2 regions of the Pseudomonas sp. KH_024_B2 genome follow, and region 1 is predicted to be linked to the other one. Evidence: predicted binding sites of a transcription regulator. Region 1 holds the regulator's gene; the other holds the start of a gene.
What was found. The regulator sigma-54, encoded in region 1, starts transcription at its own class of promoters, with help from an activator protein. The targets are predictions, from matches to a motif close to ANTGGCATNNANNTTGCTNT.
Positions count from the first base shown of each region.

Region 2: AC3I0A_RS03515 (pilin) is a predicted target of sigma-54. The motif match lies at 1,496-1,515, and genes of this name have one in related genera.

Region 1 covers NZ_CM174502.1:4,916,529-4,920,788, forward strand. Annotated here, with positions in the region: gene AC3I0A_RS22840 (KdsC family phosphatase) at 1-450, shown strand, start outside; gene lptC (LPS export ABC transporter periplasmic protein LptC) at 459-1,031, shown strand; gene lptA (lipopolysaccharide transport periplasmic protein LptA) at 1,018-1,563, shown strand; gene lptB (LPS export ABC transporter ATP-binding protein) at 1,563-2,288, shown strand; gene AC3I0A_RS22860 (RNA polymerase factor sigma-54) at 2,557-4,050, shown strand; gene hpf (ribosome hibernation-promoting factor, HPF/YfiA family) at 4,170-4,260, shown strand, end outside.
Region 2 covers NZ_CM174502.1:763,314-767,573, forward strand. Annotated here, with positions in the region: gene pilB (type IV-A pilus assembly ATPase PilB) at 1-1,335, opposite strand, end outside; gene AC3I0A_RS03515 (pilin) at 1,562-1,969, shown strand; gene AC3I0A_RS03520 (BON domain-containing protein) at 2,287-2,634, shown strand; gene AC3I0A_RS03525 (DUF2845 domain-containing protein) at 2,812-3,114, opposite strand; gene AC3I0A_RS03530 (DUF748 domain-containing protein) at 3,111-4,260, opposite strand, start outside.

The DNA of each region.
Region 1 (4,260 bases):
GGCCGCCTGTACTTTCTCGAAGACGGCAGCGAATTCAAGACCTTCAACACCCTCGACGGCCAGGGCATCAAAATGTTGATGGCCGCGGGCGTGCAGACCGCCATTATCAGCGGCCGCAAGACCCCGGTGGTGGAGCGGCGAGCGAAGAATCTCGGCATTCCTCATCTTTATCAAGGCCGCGAAGACAAACTGGTCGTCCTTGACGAGCTTCTTGCCCAGCTCAACCTAAGCTATGAACAAGTCGCCTACCTGGGTGACGATCTGCCCGACCTGCCAGTGATTCGTCGCGTCGGCTTGGGCATGGCTGTCGCCAACGCTGCCAGTTTTGTCCGCGAACATGCACACGGCATTACGCACGCCCGTGGCGGCGAAGGGGCGGCACGCGAATTCTGCGAGTTAATCCTGCGCGCCCAAGGCAGCCTTGAAGCGGCCAACGCCGCCTACCTGTAGAGCCCTTTATGCTGAGCAAAAAAATTCGCACCATTTTGATTTTCGGAGTCATCGCCGCCCTGTTCGCGGCCGTTGGCTACTGGAACATCAGCCCGGAACGCTTTCTGGAGCGGCCGACGGCGGTCGTCGACGAAAGCGCTATCGACTACTACGCCATCAACGCCCACAGCGTGCAGTTTCTGCCCGATGGCAAGTTGCAGTACGAAATGACGTCCGACAAGGTCGAGCACCTGAAAGCAACCGACATCACGCTGCTGACCAAACCCGACCTGCAGATGTATCGCGGCACGACATTCCCTTGGCACATTCAGAGCGAACGTGGCGAGGTCAATCCGGGCGGCACTGAAGTTGAATTGATTGACTCGGTGCGCATTGCGCGTACCGACGAGAAAAACCGTACGACGATCATTACCAGTAGTCGTATGACTGTATTCCCCCAGAAGGAATATGCGCAGACCGAGCAAGCCGTTAGAATCGACGGCGCTGGTGGCGTATCGACTGGTAACGGAATGAAAGCGTATTTGAAAGAAAGCAGGATACACCTGCTATCGAACGTAAGAGGACAGTATGAGGCTCGTTAAAACCCTCCCTATTTTGCTCAGTCTGGGCGCAGCACTGGGAAGCGTGAGCGCCTGGGCCCTGCCGGACGATAGCCAGCAACCTATCCGGATTCAGGCTGACGACGCCCAACTGGACGACAAGCAAGGTATCGCCACCTACAAAGGTGATGTAATCATCACCCAGGGCTCGATGAAGGTCACCGGCAACACCGTGACCATCACCCGCACCCCGGCCGGCGAGATCGACGTTGTGACCTCGGTGGGCAACCTGGCCTACTTCGAGCAGTTGCAAAAGCCAACCGACGCGAAACCCGTCCAGGGTTATGCGGTGACTATCCAGTACCATGCGGCGCAAAACCGCGTCGTGCTGATTGACCGTGCCAAAGTGATCAACGACGGCAACACCACCGAAGGCGAGAAAATCGTCTACGACACCGTCAAGCAGGTTGCTAACGCAGGCCGCGCCACCGGTAGTTCGGTCACTGCGCCACGCCCACGGATCGACATGGTCATCCAGCCGAAAAAGAAAACCGACGAGCAAAAGGCCCAGTAATGGCAACTCTGAAAGCTCAGCATCTGGCCAAGAGCTACAAGAGCCGTCAGGTCGTGCGTGACGTTAGCCTGTCCATCGACAGCGGTCAGATCGTCGGCCTGCTCGGCCCTAACGGTGCCGGCAAGACCACCTGCTTCTACATGATCGTCGGGCTGGTCCAGGCCGATCAGGGTCGGGTATTGATCGATGATCTGGACGTCAGCCACCAGCCGATGCACGGCCGTGCACGGGCCGGTATCGGCTATCTGCCGCAAGAGGCGTCGATCTTCCGCAAACTGTCGGTTGCCGATAACATCATGGCCATTCTCGAGACCCGCAAGGAACTCGACAAGGCCGGGCGTCGCCAGGAGCTGGAAAGCCTGCTTCAGGAATTCCACATCCACCACATCCGCGACAACCTCGGCATGAGCCTCTCCGGCGGCGAACGCCGTCGCGTGGAAATCGCCCGTGCCCTGGCCACCGCACCGAAGTTCATCCTGCTCGATGAACCGTTTGCCGGCGTGGACCCGATCTCGGTGGGTGACATCAAGCAGATCATTCATCACCTGAAGGCCAAGGGTATCGGCGTGTTGATCACCGACCACAACGTCCGTGAAACCCTGGATATCTGCGAGACCGCCTACATCGTCAACGACGGCCAACTGATCGCCGAAGGCGACTCTGAAACCATCCTGGCCAACGAACTGGTCAAGGAAGTGTATCTGGGCCATGAGTTCCGCCTGTAAGTCGAGGCGACTGGCTAGTCACCAGAGCGCCGGTAGCAATAAAACCTGATAAAAATTTATTGTTACAGTGCTCTAGGCAAACACTCGCCCCAAGGTGTTCAGCCAATCACCAGAGCGCTACCTCAATAAAGCCTTATAAAAATTTATTGTTACAGCGCTCTAGGCAAACACTCCCGCTTCAGGCATATAATTTGCTTATGTTTGGCGCTTCGGCGCCCTGTAGTGGATGGCGCATGCGCGCCGGCGAATAAGGTGTTAAGCCCCTGCCATGAAACCATCGCTTGTCTTGAGAATGGGCCAGCAGCTGACGATGACACCGCAGCTGCAACAGGCCATCCGCCTGCTCCAATTGTCGACCCTGGACCTGCAACAGGAAATCCAGGAGGCATTGGAGTCCAATCCGATGCTCGAACGCCAGGAAGAAGGCGACGACTTCGATAACGCCGACCCTATGGCCGACAACGTCGAGCAGAAACCCAATACCGATATTCAGGAACCCTCCTATCAGGAAACCGCCCCAACGGTGGATAACCTCGAGGAAGGTGACTGGAACGAGCGCATCCCCAACGAACTGCCGGTCGATACTGCCTGGGAAGATGTTTACCAGACCAGCGCCAGCAGCCTGCCGAGCAACGATGACGACGAATGGGACTTCACCACCCGCACATCGGCCGGTGAGAGCCTGCAGAGCCATTTGCTCTGGCAACTGAACCTGGCCCCGATGTCCGACACCGATCGCCTGATTGGCGTGACCCTGATCGATTGCATCAACAATCAGGGATACCTGGACGAGACGCTCGAGGAAATCCTCGAAGCCTTCGACCCGGAGCTGGATATCGAACTGGACGAGATTGAAGCCGTCCTGCATCGCATCCAGCAATTCGAGCCGGCCGGTATCGGTGCGCGCAATCTGAGCGAGTGCCTGTTGCTGCAACTGCGTCAATTGCCCGCCAAGACCCCTTGGCTGACCGAGGCCAAACGCCTGGTCAGCGACTTCATCGACCTGCTCGGCAGCCGCGACTACAGCCAGCTGATGCGTCGCATGAAACTCAAGGAAGACGAGCTGCGGCAGATCATCGAGTTGGTGCAAAGCCTCAACCCGCGCCCGGGCTCGCAAATCGAGTCCAGTGAAGCCGAGTATGTCGTCCCCGACGTGATCGTGCGCAAGGACAACGAACGCTGGCTGGTGGAGCTGAATCAGGAATCCGTGCCGCGCCTGCGGGTCAACCCGCAGTACGCCGGTTTCGTGCGTCGCGCTGACACCAGCGCCGACAACACCTTCATGCGCAACCAGTTGCAGGAAGCCCGCTGGTTCATCAAGAGCCTGCAAAGCCGCAACGAAACCCTGATGAAAGTCGCCACCCAGATCGTCGAGCATCAGCGCGGCTTTCTCGAGTACGGCGATGAGGCGATGAAACCGCTGGTGCTGCATGACATCGCCGAAGCGGTGGGCATGCACGAATCGACGATTTCCCGGGTCACCACCCAGAAATTCATGCATACCCCACGGGGTATCTACGAACTGAAATACTTTTTTTCCAGCCACGTCAGCACCTCTGAAGGCGGTGAATGCTCGTCCACAGCGATCCGCGCGATCATCAAAAAACTGGTCGCAGCGGAAAATCAGAAAAAGCCGTTGAGTGACAGCAAGATCGCTGGTTTACTGGAGGCACAAGGCATTCAGGTAGCCCGCCGCACCGTCGCCAAGTACCGTGAATCCCTTGGGATTGCGCCTTCGAGCGAACGCAAGCGGTTGATGTAACGGGCCACGCCACAGCGTTCCAGGGTGCGTTCGAAAACTCGCAGGCAGTTTTCGGACACAGCCTAGTGGCAGGCAACCCAGCCTGCCGCCTTATGCACTGGCAACGAAGGAGAAGCTGTATGCAAGTCAACATCAGTGGACACCAACTGGAAGTGACCGAACCTCTGCGCGCCTACATCGGCGAAAAGCTGGAGCGATTGGAAAGGCATT
Region 2 (4,260 bases), 1.7 Mb from region 1:
CGAGGTGGCGATGTTGAACCCGGGGATGCCCATGTTCTGCAGGCGGGTCAGGGTTTCTGCGGCGCTGTTGGTGTGCAGGGTCGAAAGCACCATATGGCCGGTCTGTGCGGCCTTGATGGCGATCTCGGCGGTCTCCAGGTCGCGAATTTCGCCGACCATGATGACGTCCGGGTCCTGACGCAGGAACGAGCGCAGGGCCTGGGCAAAATCCAGACCTTGCCTGGGATTGACGTTGACCTGGTTGACGCCCTCCATGTTGATTTCCACCGGATCTTCGACGGTGGAGATATTGATGTCCACGGTATTGAGGATATTCAGACCGGTATACAGCGAAATGGTTTTGCCTGAGCCGGTCGGCCCGGTCACCAGAATCATTCCCTGGGGCTGCTTGAGCGCCGTCATGTACAGGGCTTTCTGCTCGGGTTCATAGCCCAGGGCATCGATGCCCATTTGTGCGCTGGACGGGTCGAGAATTCGCATCACGACCTTTTCGCCCCACAGTGTCGGCAAGGTGTTGACCCTGAAATCGATGGATGTGCTCTTCGAAATGCGCATCTTGATCCGCCCGTCTTGCGGCTTGCGGCGTTCGGAAATATCCAGGCTGGCCATAACCTTCAGGCGCGCGGCGATCCTGCTGGCGAGATGGATGGGAGGCCTGGCGACCTCGCGAAGAATGCCATCGGTGCGCAGACGGACCCGATAGATCTTTTCATAAGGTTCGAAATGCAGGTCCGAAGAGCCGCCCTTGATCGCGTCCAGCAGCATCTTGTGGACGAAGCGCACCACGGGTGCATCGTCGGTGTCTTGACCGGCAATGGCGTCGTGTTTTTTGTCATCGATCGACTCGATGTCCAGGCCGTCCAGATCGACATCGGCGAGGTCTTCCAGGCCATTGGATTGTGTGTCGAAGAACTTGTCGATGGCGTCGCTGAGCTTGTCGTCTTCCACCAGGATGGCTTCGGTGGTCAGCCCGGTGCTGAACTGAATATCGTTGATGGCTTGATGATTGGTCGGGTCGGAAACACCGACAAACAATTTGTTGCCGCGACGCCACAGGGGCAGCACGTGGTGTTGCCGGATCAGGTTTTCGCTGACCAGGCCGCGAGGCTGAGAATCCTTATCGAGACAACTCAGATCGAGCAGGGCTACACCAAAGTGTTCAGAGGCGACTTGTGCCAGCTGCCGGCTTTTGACCAGCTTGTTCTGCACCAGGTAGGTCACCAGGGACATTCGATTGCGTTGAGCTTGCTCAGACGCCTGTAGCGCGCTTTTGTCCGTGAGCAGCTCGGCCAGAACCAATTGCCTGGCCAGACCGGAGAGGGCGATGTCATTCATTCGAGTACCAGCGGCAAACAGTTGGAGACTTATAGCGTAGTCGGTCGCAGGAGCCTAATCAGGGACGCTCGGGTGACGAAAAATGTCAGAATGTGCAACTTTTGAGGATAAGGGCACTGCACCGGCACCGGCGCGGGCCTGCTGGCAAGGGTCCAAAGGGTTTGGCACGTGCTGTGCTTTGACCTGTTAAGGTCATGAAACTTCACCTAATGCTTGGAGCTTTTCTATGAATAGTCAAAAAGGTTTTACCTTGATCGAACTGTTGATTGTGGTCGCGATCATCGGCATTTTGGCAACGTTCGCGCTGCCGGCTTACTCGAAGTACCAGGCCAGAGCGAAGGTCACAGCCGGTCTGGCCGAGATCACCGCGCTGAAAGTTCCTTTTGAAGACGTCATCAATCAGGGCACCGATCCGACATTGGCCCTGGTGGGCGGCACCGCTACTACGGGTAACTGCACGACTACCGCATCAGGTACCGCCACGACGGGTGCCGGGACAATCGTTTGCACGATCCTGAATGCTCCGGGTCCTGTGCTTAGCAAAACCATCACGCTTACCCGCTCGGCCACCGGTTGGGCCTGCACTAGCACCGCTTTGCAGGAATACGTGCCAATAAGTTGCGACGGAGCCTGATCCTCAACCGTCTGGTTGTTTCTATCCAATGCCTCGCGTTAAGCGGGGCATTTTTTTGGCCGTGACTTTCTGGCGTTGAGCGGTTTAACAGTCCCGTCAATGCATGGCATCAGGGTATCGCTGAAAAACCGCAACTTGCATGCGACTTCTGCATTGGTCATGCAATTTGCACGATTTCAAATTGTTGATTTATTAGTAACTTATTGATTTATAGATATTTATTTTCTGATTGTGAGTTGGCACAACGCCTGCACTTATCCAGTAACCCTGCCCCAATGACACGGCGCAGACTTTTTGGCAGAACAGGAGTTACTCGTATGAAGAAGTTCGCAATCGCTGCCGCAACTGCTACCGCTCTGACCCTGACCCTGGGCAACATTGCATTTGCCCAGACCACTCAGTCGCCTATGGTGTTGGCGGCAGGTGAAATAACCGAAGTTAAGGAAGATGTTTCCGACACCTGGATCACCACCAAAGTGAAGACTGATCTGGTCACCGAAAAAGGCGTTCCCGGCACCGACATCGAAGTCGAAACCAAGAAAGGTGTCGTGGCCCTGTCCTCGAAAGTGGCGTTGACTGACTCACAGAAAGAAATGGCAGTCGCCATCACCAAGAAAATCAAAGGTGTCAAAGGCGTAATGGCTGACGGCCTGAAAACCGAATAAGGTTCAAGCGTCTCGCCTGGACGGAGAAGGGGGCGACAGGCGATCCAGTAATACGCCTGTCTTTCCTTCAAGGTTCATGCGAAGACCATAGGGATGTGGTCATTGCAGGCTCCGGCACTGTGTGTCGGAGCCTGTTCTACGTGGAGTGGGAAATTTACTGGCGAATGGGGAGGGTTGTCAGTTGCCGCGCTTGCTGTCGATGCTCACCAGGCGATTGCCTTCAAAACGCAGGTATTGATACATGCCGCTGTTGGGCCCGTACACCCACTCCTCGACTTGAAACTCTTCGCGTTTGTTGGCGCTACGCTTGTAGCCCAGAAAGTCGCGGGAAGCAGGTTCTCCGCATTTCTGCAAAACTTCGCCGGACCTGTCCCCCAGACTGATCAATTGACTGCCACAGCGCAGCGTATTGGCGGCTTGAGCCTGGCTGGCAACAATGGCCAATGCCAGGCTGAGCAACAAAGGTGTTCGCCTGTTCATTCGCTATCCAGATGAAGTGGCGTGATCACCCGACCATCGTTTTGCGCCTGCCCGATATTAGCGTCGATGAAGTAAACCCGATCGTCAGCCAACTGCCCTTTGTCCACCAGGAAGTCCTTGATGCTGCTGGCCCGATCTTGTCCCAATTGACGCAGGAGCACGTCGCTTTCGCTCCAGAACTTGATCACCCCTTCACGCAGTTTTGCCGTGCGTTCGTCACGGCTCAGTTGTGCCCACTCGGCCGGTGGCTGCGTTTTCAGGCGGGTGCGGTAGATACCTTCGAGCAGTGGCGCTTTCTCGCTGTCCGGAACCTCTAGCAGGGACGCTTGGGCAGGGACCTTATCGCCGCGACGCTGGAGTATTTTGTAGTAGTTGTATTGATATTCACGCTCGAGCCGCTGTTCGGCGATCGGCGGGCCGTCGCTGCTTTGCGCGCTGGTGCCTTCAATTTCCAGTCGCAGGGCCGGACGTTCCTTGAGGGCATTGGCCAGTTTGGTCAACGACGATTCGGAGTCTTTACTCAGGTCACTGGAGCCTGGCGCGAACGACACGCTGCCGAGATCTTCCGAGCCACCACCACTGACCAGACCGCCAATGAGCTTGAACGGTGCTTGAGCGGCACGCAGTACCAGATTGCGCAAGGACTGCCAGATGATTGGCATGACGCTGAACTGTGGGTTGTTCAAGTCACCGCTTACCGGGAGTTCGATAGAGATTTTCCCGTCAGTGTCTTTAAGCAGCGCGATCGCCAGGCGAATCGGCAGGTCCACGGCATCCGGGCTGTCGACTTTTTCGCCCAGTTGCAGTTGCTCGACCACCACTTTGTTCTCGGCGGTCAACTGGCCGTTGGTGATCTTGTAATGCAGGTCGAGATTGAGCCGGCCCTTGCGAATGCGGAAACCGGCGAACTTGCCGGAGTAGGGCGTCAAGGTGGTCAGTTCGACGCGCTTGAAGCTGGTGGCGATGTCCAGCGCCGCCATCGGGTCGAACGGGTTCACGCTGCCTTTGATGGTGACCGGTGCGTAACGGTCGACCTTGCCTTTGATATCAACGTTGGCCGGTTTTGTCTGACGGCTGTCGATGGTGCCGATCTGACCATTGAGTTGTTGAACGGCGGTGGCGAAGTTTGGCGTCAGGCTGAAGTCG